Regions from separate parts of the Micromonospora sp. NPDC050397 genome, predicted to be linked through region 1. Evidence: riboswitches for the same ligand, from Rfam matches in the RefSeq annotation. Region 1 holds a riboswitch; the other holds the start of a gene.
What was found. Region 1 has a riboswitch for thiamine pyrophosphate ahead of ACI2K4_RS26805 (ECF transporter S component). Riboswitches for the same ligand answer to the same signal wherever they lie in the genome.

Region 1 (7,564 bases):
CGGCTCACCCAGGAACTCGTACCCGGCCTCGCGCATCCGCTGATGGACCGAGTGGAGATCGTCCACCTGGAAGCAGAGATGGATGGATCCGGGGCGGTTCGCGGCGGACTGCCCCGGGTCCCCCACCGGATCCTCGAACTCGATCAGGTCGATGCCGAGGTTGCGGAGCTGGAAGGTGGCATAGCGGAGCTTCGTCCGGGGCAGCCCCTGCGAGTAGGCGAACCCCCGGCCGTGGATGCTCTCGTTGTCGACCACCGGCTCCAGCCCGGTCAGCGCGCGGTAGAACGCCACCGAACGATCGAGATCGGAAACGGAGATTCCGACGTGTGCGGCGGTATCCAGGCCGAACGTCGAGTCTGGGGTGGTTGTCATCGTTCCGTCCTCCAACGGTTGCCGGCTCCCGTACGCCCGCCGCGCCTCTCGGCACGCCGACCGGCCACACTCGCTGCGCCGATGCCACCGCAGTGCCCGCTGACGGAGAACCTAACCGTGTTCCGGTTAGGAAGGGCCCCCTGTACAACGAAATCCGATAACTAGGGGCCCTTCCTTACGCTCCTCGGCGGATGCGGCCGGCGTAGTGGGCCTCCAGGGCGTGGTTGTGCTCGTCGCCGGCCGGGATGTTCGCCGACAGGTAGACCGGTGGGGTACGGCCGGCGTCGAGCAGCCGGCGGACCACCTCGACCACGATCTGCTGGGCGAGCAGTGCCGCCGTGATCGAGGAGACCGCCCCCACCGCTCCCCCGTCCGGCAACGGCAGGGCGGCGTCGCCGTACGGGGCACCGTTGTCGAGCACCACGTCGGCGAGGTCGGCGAGCTTGCGCCCGGAGGGGTGGCGGGAGTCGACCCGGTCCGAGTGCTCTCGTGAGGTGATCGCGATCAGCGGGTGCCCGCGCTCCTTCACCAGCGTGGCGAACTCCACCATGGCGCCGTTCACCCCGGAGTTGGAGGCGAGCACGAAGATGTCGGCGGGGTGCACCGGGACCAGTTCGTAGAGGCGGTGCGCCACCTCCGGGTCCCGCTCCAGCATCGGGCCGAGCACGCTGGCCGGCTCACCGCCGCGCAGCACCACGTCCCGCAGCGAGATCCGGTTCGTCGGCACCAGGCCGCCGGCCCGGCCGGCTATCTCCATGGCCAGGGCCTCCGAGTGCCCGGTGCCGAAGGCGTGCACCACCCCGTCGTCGACCAGCGCGGCGGCGATCAGGTCGGCCGACCGACGTACGTTGTCGCGCTCACCCTCCGCCACCCGGGCCATGGTCTCGGTCACCAGGGCCAGGTAGTTCTCCGCGCTCAGGGTCATCGTCGTCGTCCCTCTCCCCCGTCGTCGCCCCGGACGGACGGGGTCGGTGCCGACGGGCTCACTCGTACGGTTGCTTCGGTGCCTGGACCTGGCGCCACGACTCCACGTCGAGGTACGGGATCTCCTCGTCGTTGACCGGGTCGGTGCCGATCCGGTCGGAGTAGCGGCCCACTACCTCGACCCAGGTGTCCGGGGCCAGCCCGGTCGGCGCCTCGCCGGTCAGGCCGAGTTTGATCGGGCGACCGTCGGCCGCGCAGCAGGAGAGAATCATCCGGGCCAGGATCGGCGCGCCGTCCGATCCGGTGGCGACAAAGCCGGTGAGCTGCACCCGACGGTCACCGAGTGACTCGCCCTTGTCGAAGATGGCCCGGGAGGCGTAGTCGAGCACCGGAAGCTTCACCGGGTCGCCGTCCGGCAACGGCGGGTAGTCCGACAGCGGTTGACTGCCGAGCGCGGTGCCGGCCTGGTCCGCCGCGTACGAGCCGAGGGCCGGCGGGGCGACCAGCAGCAGGCCGAGCACGGGCAGGATGAGCAGCCAGCCGACCCGGGGCTCGTGGTGGCCCTTGCCGCCGTGGTCATGTCCGTGGTCGTCCTCCGCCGCGCCGTGGTCATGCCCGTGGTCGGCGTACTCCGCCGCGCCGTGGTCGGCGTGCCCTGTCGCGCCGTGGTCGGCGTGCCCTGTCGCGCCGTGGTCGGCGTGCCCTGTCGCGCCGTGGTCGGCGTGCGGCTCGCGGGCGCCGGAGCGGCGGGCGGCCGGGCGGAGGTCGTGCAGGAGCGTCATCACCGCGGCGACGATCAGCAGGACGGCGGAGGCGATCAGGAACGGCCGCAGCCCCTCCTTGACGTAGCGCAGGTACATGTCGGTGAAGCTGGCCTTGAGCACCGCCCCACCGAGCAGCAGCAACACCACGCCCTGTGCCTGTCGGTTCATCAGAACACCACCGCTCCCACTCCCACCGCCACCAGGATGGCGATCGCGAACGTCGCCGGGGCGAACCGGAACGCGAACCGGCGCCCGAAGACACCGGCCTGCATCGAGATCAGTTTCAGGTCGACCATCGGCCCGACGACCAGAAACGCCAGTCGGGAGGTGAGCGAGAACTGGGACAGCGACGCGGCCACGAACGCGTCCGCCTCCGAACAGATCGACAGCAGTACGGCGAGCACCGCCAGGGCCAGCACCGACAGGATCGGGTTGTCCGCCAGGGTCTGCAACCACCGCTCCGGCACCAGTACGTTGATGCAGGCCGCGGCCATCGCACCGAGCACCAGGAAGCCACCGGCGTGCACCACGTCGTGCCGTACGGCGGACCAGAACGCCCGGCTCCTGGAGACTCCTTCGAGGTCGGGGCGGTGCGGCAGCCGGATCCAGTCCGCCCGGCCGAGCCGCAGCCAGAGCCAACCCATCACCATCGCGACGATCAGGCTGGCGACGCCGCGACCCACCACCATCTCCGGGTTGTTCGGGAAGGCGACGGCGGTGGCGGTGAGCACGATCGGGTTGATCGCCGGGGCGGCGAGCAGGAACGCGAGCGCGGCGGCGGGGGTGACGCCCCGGCGGATCAGCGACCCGGCGATCGGCACCGCGCCGCATTCGCAGCCGGGCAGGACCACCCCGGCGCAGCTCGCCACCGGCACCGCCAGCGCGGGATGTTTCGGCAACGCCTTCGCCCAGAAGGAGCGGGGCACGAAGACCGCGATCACCGCGCTGAGCACCACCCCGAAGACGAGGAACGGCACCGCCTGCACCATGACCGAGACAAAGACCGTGGTCCAGGTCTGCAACCGTGGGCTGGAGATCGCCTCGGCCACCGGGTTACGGAAGACGACCAGCAGGATCAAGAGCCCCGCGAGCACTTCGACCGAGCCGATCCGGTCGCCGAACAGGCGGGGCCGGGGTCGGTCGAGGTCGGCTTCGGGCGTACCCGGGGGTGGGGGTGGGGTGGGTCCACGGCCGGGACCGGCGGTCGGGCCGGCGCGGTCCGGGCTCGCCGGACGACCCTCGGTGCTGTCGCCGGCGGACGGGATCGTCCAGTCGATCCCGTCACCCGTCTCGGCGCGACGATCGGTCGCGCGGTCGGGGGCGGTCACGGTGGTCTGCTCTCCTCGCTCGGCCGGGATGTGGCAGCTCACCCTAACCCGAGCACCGGTGTCCGCCACCACACTCGATCGATACGGCGCTGTCCCGGGCGGCCGGTCGGTGCTAGCGTCGCCGAAACAACTTCACATCCGACAGGGGAGCGCACAGCGCTGAGAGTGCGGGATGACATCCGCAGACCCTCGAACCTGATCTGGGTAATGCCAGCGCAGGGAGTTCGGTCATGCTCCGGCCACGCCGGAGTCCGGCATCGCGCCGGCCGAGGCGTGCGACTTCTCCTGGTTCGTTCCGAGGACTGGGAGGCACCACATGAAAGGCTCCACCGGCAACCGCTGGCGCACACTCGACATCGTCGTCGCGTCCACCCTCAGCGTCGCGTTCGGCGTCATCTTCTGGGCCTGGGGCCTGCTCTGGAACGGCCCGGCCGACGCGATCCCGCTGCCGGGCCGCGCGTTCCTCTACGGCGTCTGGCTGGTGCCGGCGGTCCTGGGCGCGTTGGTGATCCGCAAGCCGGGGGCCGCCTTCTACACCCTGACCCTGGCCGCACTGGTCTCGGTGGCGCTCGGCACCAGTTGGGGCTGGACCCTGGTGGTCCAGGGTCCGGTCGAGGCACTGGCGGCGGAGCTGGCCTTCGCGGCGTTCGCCTACCGGGTGTACCGCCTGCCCGTCTCCCTGCTCGCCGCGATCCTGGCCGGGCTGGCGGCGGCGATCTACGACGTCTTCGTCTGGTACCCGGACACCGCCTGGGGCAGCTTCCGCCTCCCCTACGTGCTGATCACCGCCGCCAGTTCGCTGGTGGTGGCCGGACTCGGCAGTGTCGCCCTGACCCGCTCGCTGGCCCAGACCGGCGTGCTGGACCGCTTCCCCGCCGGCCGCGAACGCGCCACCGTCTAGCCCGGCGGCCTGTGCGGAGGGCCTGCTACGGGGGAGAGCGGAAGAGGTGGTGGGTGTGGGGACCGGGGTGGTGTTGCGGGGGTTCGGCTGGCGGCACGCCGGGCGGAAGCGGTGGGCCGTACGCGACCTCGACCTGCGGATCGAACGCGGAGAGCGGGTGCTGTTGCTCGGTGCGTCGGGGGCGGGCAAGAGCACCCTGCTCGCCGCGCTCGCCGGCCTGCTCGCCGAGGACTCCGGTGAGCAGCAGGGGACGATCGAGGTCGACGGGGACGACCCACGTACGGCGCGGGACCGGGTCGGCATCCTGTTCCAGGACCCGGAGAGCCAGCTCGTGATGGTCCGGGCCGGTGACGACGTCGCCTTCGGACTGGAGAACCGGGGCGTACCGGCCGGCGAGATCTGGTCCCGGGTCGACCAGGCCCTGCACCGGGTCGGCTTCCCGTACGGGCGGGACCGCTCCACCGCCTCGCTCTCCGGCGGCGAGCAGCAGCGGCTGGCGTTGGCCGGCGTACTCGCCCTCCGGCCCGGCCTGCTCCTGCTCGACGAGCCCACCGCCAACCTCGACCCGGCCGGCGCCGCCCTGGTCCGGGCGGCCATCGGCGCGGCGGTCGACCCGGGCACCACCCTGATCCTGGTCGAACACCGGGTGGCCGAGGCGCTGCCGCTGGTCGACCGGGTGGTCGTGCTCGAACCGGGCGGCGGCGTCCGCGCCGACGGCACCCCCTCGGCGGTCTTCGCCGCACACGGCGACGCGCTCGCCGACGCCGGGGTGTGGGTGCCCGGCCGCCCGGTGCCCGCCCGCCCGTCCGCCACCGCCGCCGGTGACCTGCTCCTCACCGCCGACCGGCTCGGCCAGCCACCCCGGCTGGCCCCGACGGACCTGACCGTACGGGCCGGTGAGGCGGTCGCCGTGCTCGGGCGCAACGGGGCTGGCAAGACCACCATGGCGCTGCACCTCGGCGGGCTGCGCAAGCCCGGCACCGGTCGGCTGACCGCCAGTCCCGCCCTGGCCGGAGCGGATGCCGGGACACCTCCGCACCGGTGGCGGGCCGCCGCGCTCACCCGCCGGATCGGCTCGGTCTTCCAGGACCCGGAACACCAGTTCCTCAGCCGTACGGTCTTCGACGAACTCGCCCTCGGCCCGCGTCGGACCGGGCAACCGGAGGGTGCCGTACGGGCCACGGTGGAGCGACTGCTCGCCCGGCTGCGGCTGGACCGGCTGGCGGGCGCGAACCCGTACACCCTCTCCGGCGGCGAGGCACGGCGGCTGAGCGTGGCCACGGCCCTGGCCACCGCACCCCGGCTGCTCGTACTCGACGAACCGACCTTCGGCCAGGACCGGCGTACCTGGATCGAGATGGTCGACCTCCTCGCCGACCTGCGCGACGCCGGACACGGCATCGTCACGGTCACCCACGACCCGGACTTCGTCGACGCGCTCGCCGACCGGACGGTCACCCTGGCCGGCGGCGACCACGAGGGTACGGGCGTCCGCACCGCGCCCGGAGTCGCCTCGTGATCGTCACCGGACCGGTCGGTACGTCGACCGCACCGCTGGCCCGGCGCAACCCGGTCGCCAAACTCGCCGCCGCCCTGGTCTTCTCGTTCGCCCTGGTCGCCACGATCGACCCGGTCGCACCGGCGGTCGCCATCGCGATCGAACTCGCCGTGCTGCCGCTGTTCGGCATCGGCTACGCCACCCTGCTCCGGCGGATCTGGCCGCTGCTGCTCAGCGCGTTCGGTGTGGTCCTCACCATGGTCCTGTTCGCCGCCGACCGGGACGGTGCGGTGCTGCTCGACGCCGGGCCGCTCACCGTCACCACCGGTGTGCTGCACACCGCGCTCGGGCTGGCGCTGCGACTGGTCGCGGTGGCGCTGCCCGGACTGCTGGTCTTCGCCACCACCGATCCCACCGACCTGGCCGACGCGCTGGTCCAGAACGCCAAGGCGCCGCCGAGGTTCGCGCTCGGCGCGCTCGCCGCGTTCCGGATGCTGCCGCTGCTCGCCACCGAGTGGCAACTGCTCGGCATGGCCCGACGGGCCCGGGGTGTGGACGCCGGACGCAACCCGGTCGCCCGGCTGCGACTCTTCGCCGCCACCGCGTTCGCCCTGCTCGTCGGGGCGATCCGGCGCGGCACCCGACTCGCCACCGCGATGGACGCCCGGGGCTTCGACAGCGGTTCGCCACGTACGTCCGCCCGGCGGCAACGGTTCACCGCCGCCGACGCCGCACTGGTCGCGGGTGCCGCCGTACTGGCCGGGGTGGCGTTGGGCGTCAGCGTCCTGCTCGGTACGTTCCGACCCCTGATCGGTTGAGCCCGCCCGGCCGCCCTTTCCCAACGACGGCCACCTGCACGTCCGGCACCCGGACCGGGCACCGGGACCGGTCACCCCGGTTCGGCGGTGACCTTGCTGGCGGTGACCGTACCGCCGGTGTTGGGGCCGGTGGCGGTGACGCTGTCCCCGGCCTTCAGGGTGGCGAGCGAACCGGCACGGGCGATCGTCACGGCGGTGTCGGCGCCGGTCCGTACCGTGACCACGGTGCCGTCCGGGGTCTCCAGGTAGACGGTGCCGCCGTCCACCAGCTTCACCGTGCCGGTGGTGGTCTGTGCCGCGCCGGAGCCGGCAGCACCCTCGCCCGTGGCGGAACCGGGAGTGGGAGCGCCGTCTGCCGTACCGGCGTCACCGGGCCGGTTCGCGAGCCGGCCACCCGAGTAGCCGGCGAATCCACCCGCACCGCGCTCGCCACCCCGGCCGGTCGCGCCCGGACCGACACCGGACGGGTCGCCGTACGACTTCTGCGCCTGGACCCCGCCGACAAAGCCGCCGACCAGCAGCACCAGCGCGGCGAGGTAGACGGTGGCCCGGTTCCACCACCGCCGCCCCGCCACCACGGCCAACTCGTCCGCCAGATCGCCACCCCCGGACGCGCCACCAACCGACCCGTTTGGAGCCGGCGGGGCATCCGGAGACAGTGGGACATCCGACGGCGGTGGGAGGTTCGTCGTGGTGTCCCGGACCACGCCGTGGGCACCCGGCGACCGGCGGCCCCAGCGCTGCGCTCTTGTCATGACTGCATCCCCGAGGTCACTCGTAGCGGAGGGCGTCGATCGGGCGGAGACCGGCCGCCCGGCTGGCCGGCACGCAGCCGAAGAAGAGTCCGATCGCGACCGAGACACCGAGCGCCAGCGCGATCGAGCTGGGTACCACGACCGGGGTGACACCGACGATGGTGAAGCGGCTGCCGACCAGGGCGGCGGCCACCCCGAGCCCGC
Region 2 (7,564 bases), on a different contig from region 1:
GCCGTAGAGCAGGTCCACCTTGGCGTAGTTCGCGTCGTCGCCGTAGAGGATCAGGCCCGCCTGGTGGTAGTTGGCGGTCGCGCTCAGCGTCACCTTGGTGGTCGCCTGCCAGGCACCGTTCGGAGCCGGCTGGAGCACCACGTTGGTGGCGTTGTTCGTGCCGCCGTACAGGTCACCGACCGCGGTCGGCAGCACCAGGTTGCCCCCGCTGACCGAGTAGAGCTGGTTCTCCCGGATCACGGTCGACCAGCGCGACTTGTCCAGCGAGGTGCCGGTGAAGTCGTCCGAGCGCGCCCCGAAGCAGGACGTGTTCGGCGCGGTCACCTCGACCGGGATGTTGACGAACGTGGAGGCGCCACGGGCGTCGGTCACGGTCAGGGTGGCGGTGAAGTTGCCCGGAACGGTGTAGGTGTGGGTGGCGTTGGCGGTGTTCGCCGTGCCGCCGTCACCGAAGTCCCAGGCGTACGTGAACGGGGCGTCGTTCTCCGGGTCGGTCGCCGTACCGGTGAAGTTGACCTGCACCGGCGCGATGCCGGCGGTCGGGTTCGCCGAAGCGGTGACGACCGGCGGCGCGTTGTCGGTGACACCGCGACCGAGGAAGTCGACCCAGTTCACGTTGATGATCGCGCCGGTTCCGTTGGAGCCGACCGGGTTGCGGGCCACGAAGTAGAGCGGACCGCTGACCGTGCTCGGCGTGGTCAGGTTGGCGGTGACGTCGACGAAGGTCTGCCAACCACCGGTGCTCGGTACGTCGGCCGTGGCGACCGTCGGACCGTCCGGCGCGCCGACGCGGACCTCGATCCGCCCGCCGCCGCCGGCCGAGGCCGCGCGGAACCGGATGGAGTCGATGCCGGTCAGGTTCGCCGGGTCAAAGGCCCACCAGTCGTCGTTCTCGATCCAGCCGATGTTCTCGAACCCGCCGGCGGGGTCGGTCGTCGCCTGCCGCGCCACACCCGGGTCACCCGTGCTGGCGCTGCCCGGCAGCCGGCCGGTGGAGGAGAAGTACTCCGCCTGCTTGCGCTTGGGCTGGAGCTGCTCCAGCGCCCGCCCGGTCAGCGCGTGCGAACCGCCGGCGCCGCCGCCGTCGGTGTAGACCGCCTCGAACACACCGAAGACGTTCGCCTCGGCACCGTGCCCGGAGGCGAGCAGCGTCTGGACCGAACCCTCACAGCCGGTGTACGACTGCAACGGGTGCGCGTGCTGGTCGTGGCCCAGGTAGTACTGCAGCACCACCCGGTCACAGTCGATCGTCTGGTCCTCCGGGTCGGTCACCTTGACCTTGTACTTGACCAGGTCGCCCCACTCGAAGAAGCCGCCGTCCGGCGGGAACTCGATGGCGACCGTCGGCGCGGTGTTGCCAACCGTGACCAGTACGTTCGCGACCGCGGTCCGACCCTTCGGGTTGGTGACCGTGAGCTGCGCGTTGTAGTTGCCCGCCGCCGCGTACGTGTGCGACGGGTTCGGGTCGGTCGAGGTGGCGTTGTCGCCGAAGTTCCAGGCGTACGTCAGCGTGCCACCGTCCGGGTCACGCGACCCGGCGCTGGAGAACCGAACCGCCAGCGGCGCCGGGCCGGAGGTCGGCTCGGCGTTCGCCACCGCGATCGGGGACCGCTCACCGGCGATGTAGTCGATCCGGTAGATGCCCGAGTTGTCGTTGTTGCCGCCGAAGCCGGTACCCCACTCGATCAGGTACAGCGCCCCGTCCGGACCGAACTCGAAGTCCATCGGCCGCAGCATGGTCATGCCGGTCAGCAACTGGTTGATGTCGACCAGCGACTTGCCGTCCTCGGTGACCTGCATGGTGTACATCTTGTTCTGGTTCCACTCGCCGAGCAGCGCCTTGCCGTCGTAGTACGCCGGCCACTTCCGCTCCGAGTTCAGGTTCTCGTCGTACCGGTAGACCGGGCCGCCCATCGGGGCGCCGCCGCCGCCGATCTCCGGGTACAGCGGGTTGCCGCTGTAGTCGAAGTCGACCGTGGCCGAGATGGCCGGCGGCAGGTTGGTCAGGCCGGTGTTGTTCGGCGAGTTGTTGACCGGCGCGGCGCAGTCGAACTTCGCCCCACTCGGGCCGGACGGGAACGTCCAGTCGTTGTACGCGTAGTTCGCGCCGTGGCAGTACGGCCAGCCGTAGTTGCCGGGGCCGACGATGTTCCACTCGACCGTGCCCTCGGGGCCACGGTTCGGGTTCGCCGCACCGGCGTCCGGTCCGTAGTCACCCACGTACAGGGTGTCGGTGGCCGGGTCGATGCCGATCCGGAACGGGTTCCGGAAGCCCATCGCGTAGATCTCGGGCTTGGTCAGCGCGGTGCCCGGCGGGAAGAGGTTGCCGGCCGGCACGGTGTAGGTGCCGTCGTCCTCCGGGTGGATCCGGAGCACCTTGCCACGCAGGTCGTTCGTGTTGCCCGAGGAGCGCTGCGCGTCGAAGTCCTGCCGGCCCGGCCGCTCGTCGATCGGCGTGTACGAGTCCGACTCGAACGGGTTGGTGTTGTCACCGAGGGCCAGGTAGAGGTTGCCGTGGCTGTCGAAGGTGATGCTGCCGCCCGCGTGGCAGCAGGTGTTGCGCTGCGTCGGGACCTGGAGCACGACCTTCTCGCTGGCCGCGTTGATGATGTCGCCCTCGACCGTGAACCGGGAGAGGTAGTTGCGGGCCGCGCCACCGGCCGGGGCGTAGTAGACGTACACCCAGTTGTTGGTGGCGAAGTCCGGGTCGAGCTGGATGCCGAGCAGGCCGTCCTCGTTGCCGGTGAAGACCGGCAGGGTGACCGCGGTGACCGTGGTGCCGGTGTTCGGCTTGATGATCTGGATCCGGCCGTCCCGCTCGACGTAGAAGACCCGCCCGTCCGGGGCGATGTCCAGCTCCATCGGGTTGTTGGTGTTGCTGTCCAGCGACACCTTCTCGAAGCTGCTGGTCTTCGTCGCGCCGCAGTCGGCCTCCACGACACCCGCGGCGGTCTCGATGCCGCCGAGCAGGTGGGCGAGGAACTGCGGTTCGGCGTACGACTCGTTGGTGTGGCCGCCGCCGGTGTACCAGGAACGGCCACCGTCGTACTCCTGGCACCAGGCGGTCGGGTGGTCGGCGCCCATCGCACCGGTGCCCGGGGTGTAGCTCCGCTCGTCCAGGCTGGCCAGCACGTGTACGTTCGCGCGCGGGTTGGTCCGGAAGTTGTACCACTCGTCGAAGCGGGACCACTTGTCCGGCAGTCCGGCGGTGGAGGGGTGCGCCGGGTCCTCGACCTTGACCGTGGCCTGCTGGTTCGCCGGGTGCGCGTTGAAGTACGCGCCGACCAGGCTGCCGTACCACGGCCAGTTGTACTCGGTGTCGGAGGCGGCGTGGATGCCGACGTAACCGCCACCGGCCCGGACGTAACGCTCGAACGACGCCTGCTGGGTGTCGTCGAGCACGTCACCGGTGGTGGAGAGCCAGATCACAGCCTTGTAGTTGGCGAGATTGGCGTCGTTGAACGCGGTCGCGTCCTCGGTAGCGTCGACGGTGAATCCGTTCGCCGCCCCGAGCTGCTGGATGGCGGCAATGCCGGAGGGGATGGAGCCGTGCCGGAACCCGGCCGTCTTGGAGAAGACAAGAACCGAGTAGGGGTCTGCCGCGGCGGCGGCCGGGGCGGCCTGTGCCGCGGTCGGCGCTGCTACGAGTGCGGTCGCCGTCGAGGTGACGGCGACCGCGAGACTCAGCAGCGCGTGGCTGAGGACGCCGCGCAGCGCGCGGCGCGGGCGAGGTCTTGACACGAAGGATCTCCTTCGTCCGATGAGGACAACGGGGGATCCCCGGCCGGCTCGCCGAAGACCGGTTCGGGGGTGTGGGTTCCGGCAGCCTGGCCCGCCGTGGCCGCACCGCCGAAATTTGTCTTGTCGCTGAACAAATTAATGCTGGTCAGCGCGAGGCGGGCAAGACAACAACAAGCCAAATCCGGTAACGGTTGGGTAACCGAGGTGGATCTTCCGGATAGGACAGACAAAACCCAGCGCGATCCCGCCGTTCCGATCGGTGTCTCCGGGTCCCCCGTCCGGCCGTCTCCGCTGTTGTGTTCGTCGCTCCGGTCCGCCCCTGTGACGTTCTTCCCCTTGGCGGATCAGCTTCCCCGTCGTAGGGTGTTCGACAAGTAACCCACGGGAGTCCGGTGTACCGGGCTGAGAGGGGGGCTGGAAGCCCCCGACCGTCGAACCTGATCCGGGTAATGCCGGCGCAGGGAGGAGCGTTGCCGTGCCCCCACTGGGACGACTGCATCTCATCACCGACACCCGTACCGGGTGTGATCCTCTTGCCACGGTGCGTGCGGCGCTCGCCGTCGCCGGTCCCGAACTCGTGGTCCAGGTCCGGGTCGAGGACGACGCGACCGACCGCGAGACCTACGACCTGGCCCGGCGGGTGGTCGACCTCTGCGCCTCGGTCGGCGCCACCTGCCTGGTCAACGACCGGCTGCACGTCGCACTCGCGGCGAACGCCGCAGGTGGGCACGTGGGCGCGCTCGACCTGCCGGTCGACGCAGCCCGGCGGGTGCTGGGGCCGAGCGCGGTGCTCGGCGCCACCGCCCGCGCACCGGAGACCGCGCGCGAGGCGGTCGCCGACGGCGCCAGTTACCTCGGCGTCGGGCCGTGTTACGCCACCACGACCAAGGACGGGCTGCCCGAACCGATCGGACCGGCCGGCATCGCGCGGGTGGCCGCAGCGGTGGACGTACCAGTGATCGCGATCGGTGGGGTGACCGCCGCGCGGGTGCCCGCGCTGGTGGAGGCGGGAGCGTACGGGGTGGCCGTGGTCGGTGCGGTCTCGTCCGTGGCCGACCCGTCCCGGGCCACCGCCGAACTGCTCGCCGCGCTCGGACGCGCCGGAGCCCCGACATGTTAGGAGGGGCCCCCTATACATCCGAATCCGATAACAAGGGGCCCTTCCTTACCGCGCGGCGGGCGGATGTGGCGGTGGTGGGGGGTGGACCGATCGGGTTGGCGGTGGCCTGGGGGGCCGCCGTACGGGGGTTGCGGGTGATGCTGCACGATCCCGAGCCGGGCAGCGGGGCGTCCGGGGTGGCGGCCGGCATGCTCGCCCCGGTCGCGGAGGCGTACTTCGGTGAGGAGGCGCTGACCCGGCTGCTGCTCGAGTCCGCCGCCCGGTGGCCCGGGTTCGCCAGCGAGGTCGCGGCGAGCGCCGGACTGAGCGGGCGGGACGAACTCGGCTACCGCACCGAGGGCACGCTGGTGGTCGGGCGTACCGCCGACGACCTGGCCGAGGCACGCCGGCTCTGGACGTACCAGCGGGGGTTGGGGCTGCCGATCACCGCGCTGAACGCCACCGAACTGCACGAGCGCGAACCGCTGCTCGCCCCCCGGGTACGCGGCGGCGCGCACGCCCCCGACGACCACCAGGTGGATCCGCGACGGCTGGTCACCGCCCTGCGTACGGCAGCCGTCAGAGCCGGTGTGGTGCTGGTGCCGTCGGCCGTGCACCGCCTCGACGAGTTGGACGCGGGCACCGTCGTGGTCGCGGCCGGCTGTGGTGTCGCCGCGCTGACCGGGCTGCCGATCCGACCGGTCAAGGGGCAGATCCTCCGGCTCCGCGCGCCGGGTGGCGAGCCGCCCGGCTTCCGACACGTGATCCGGGGCTACGCCGACGGGCGCTCGGTCTACCTGGTGCCCCGACGCGACGGTGAGGTGGTGGTCGGCGCGACCGTCGAGGAGCGCGGCGACACCACGGTCACCGCGGGCGGGGTGCTGGAACTGCTCCAGTCGGCCACCGACCTCGTCCCCGAACTGGCCGAGTACGAACTGGTCGAGGCGACCGCCGGACGGCGACCCGGTACGCCGGACAACGCCCCGGTGGTCGGCCCGCTGCCGGACCGCCCCGGGGTGATCGTCGCGGGTGGGCACTACCGGCACGGCGTACTGCTGACCCCGGTCACCGCCGACCTGGTCGTCGGCCTGCTCACCGGCGGCGTACCCGATCCGCTGCTGACGCCGTTGCGGCCGGACCGGTTCGGCCCGCTCCGAACCGGAGCCGGCCGAGTGGTGGGGCCGAACGGGACGGGCGAATCGGGCCGAGCTGGGCGAGAGGAGATCCGGTGAGCGGAGAGGGTGAGGTTTCGGTGGAGCTGACCGTGAACGGGGCGGACCACAGGCTGCCCGAGGGAGTGACCGTGGCCGACCTGGTAGCCACCGTGACCGGGCAGACCCGAGGGGTGGCCGTCGCGGTGAACGGCGAGGTGGTGCCGCGTACCGGCTGGCCGGCGGCGGTGCTGCGGCCCGGCGACCGGGTCGAGGTGCTGACCGCGGCCCAGGGCGGGTGAGCGGGATGTTGTCGACCGATGCCAGCGGGACCAAGGCGCCGCTGACCGCACCGTTCGAGCTGGGCGGGGAGACGTTCGGCTCACGACTGATCCTCGGCACCGGTGGCGCGGCCAACCTGCACGTCCTGGAGCAGGCGATCCGGGCCAGCGGCACCGAACTGGTCACGGTGGCGCTGCGCCGGGTGGACACCGCCGCCACCATGCACGGCGGGCTGCTCGACGTGCTCGACCGGTGCGGGGTACGGCTGCTGCCGAACACCGCCGGCTGTTACACCGCCGCCGAGGCGGTCAAGGTCGCCCGGCTGGCCCGGGAGGCGTTCGACACCTCGTGGGTGAAGCTGGAGGTGATCGGCGACGACCGTACGCTGCTGCCGGACGCGGTCGAGCTGCTGCACGCCGCCGACCAGCTTGTCGCTGACGGGTTCACCGTGCTGCCGTACACCAGCGACGACCCGGTGCTCGCCCGGCGGCTGGCCGAGGCGGGCTGTGCGGCGGTGATGCCCGCCGGTGCCCCGATCGGCTCCGGCCTCGGCATCGGCAACCAGCACCACATCCGACTGATCCGGCAGAACGTGGACGTCCCGGTCATTCTCGACGCTGGTATCGGCACCGCCTCCGACGCGGCGCTCGCCATGGAACTGGGCTGCGACGGGGTGCTGCTGGCCAGCGCGGTGACCCGGGCCGCCGAGCCGGTACGGATGGCCACCGCCATGCGCTGCGCGGTGGACGCCGGCTGGCTCGCCGCCGGAGCCGGACGGATTCCGCGACGCTTCCACGCACTGGCCTCCAGCCCGGACGAGGGACGGCCGGACCTGTGACGGCCGGACCTGTGACGGCCGGACCTGTGACGGCCGGACCTGTGACGGCCGGACCTGCGGCGGGCGCACCACCGGTCGCGCGGTCGGCCGGTGCCGGCCGACCCGGTTCGGACGGTTCCGGTCCGGCGGCGCTCGAACGATCCGGTCCGGACGGTTCGGAATGGGCGCCGCCGCGTACCGGGCCGGGTGTGCCGCACGGGCTGGTGGTGGTCACCGACCGACGGTCGGCCCGCCGGCCACTGACCGAGGTGGTCGGGGCGACGGTGGCCGGTGGAGCGCGCTGGGTGTTGCTCCGGGAGAAGGACCTGCCCCGGGACGAACGACTGGCCCTGGCCGACGCCCTGCGCGAAATTCTCGCCCCGGTCGGCGGGACCCTCCTGGTCGCCGGGCCGGACCCGCTCGGCGGGACCTCGGTGCATTTGCCGTCGGCGGGACCGTACCCACCGCCGGAAC

Region 2: it holds a riboswitch for thiamine pyrophosphate, as region 1 does, so the genes downstream of both, thiE (thiamine phosphate synthase) here and ACI2K4_RS26805 (ECF transporter S component) in region 1, are expected to answer to the same signal.

What each region holds. Positions count from the first base shown of each region.
Region 1 is NZ_JBJDPS010000010.1:119,000-126,563, forward strand. Features, by position in the region: gene ACI2K4_RS26785 (VOC family protein) at 1-372, opposite strand, end outside; gene ACI2K4_RS26790 (sugar isomerase domain-containing protein) at 548-1,297, opposite strand; gene ACI2K4_RS26795 (TIGR03943 family putative permease subunit) at 1,356-2,228, opposite strand; gene ACI2K4_RS26800 (permease) at 2,228-3,184, opposite strand; TPP riboswitch at 3,522-3,628, shown strand; gene ACI2K4_RS26805 (ECF transporter S component) at 3,705-4,289, shown strand; gene ACI2K4_RS26810 (ABC transporter ATP-binding protein) at 4,345-5,808, shown strand; gene ACI2K4_RS26815 (energy-coupling factor transporter transmembrane component T family protein) at 5,805-6,605, shown strand; gene ACI2K4_RS26820 (hypothetical protein) at 6,677-7,360, opposite strand; gene ACI2K4_RS26825 (ABC transporter permease) at 7,377-7,564, opposite strand, start outside.
Region 2 is NZ_JBJDPS010000003.1:372,477-380,040, reverse strand. Features, by position in the region: gene ACI2K4_RS12635 (ThuA domain-containing protein) at 1-3,741, opposite strand, end outside; TPP riboswitch at 4,113-4,222, shown strand; gene thiE (thiamine phosphate synthase) at 4,217-4,861, shown strand; gene thiO (glycine oxidase ThiO) at 4,855-6,072, shown strand; gene thiS (sulfur carrier protein ThiS) at 6,093-6,293, shown strand; gene ACI2K4_RS12615 (thiazole synthase) at 6,299-7,111, shown strand; gene ACI2K4_RS12610 (thiamine phosphate synthase) at 7,300-7,564, shown strand, end outside.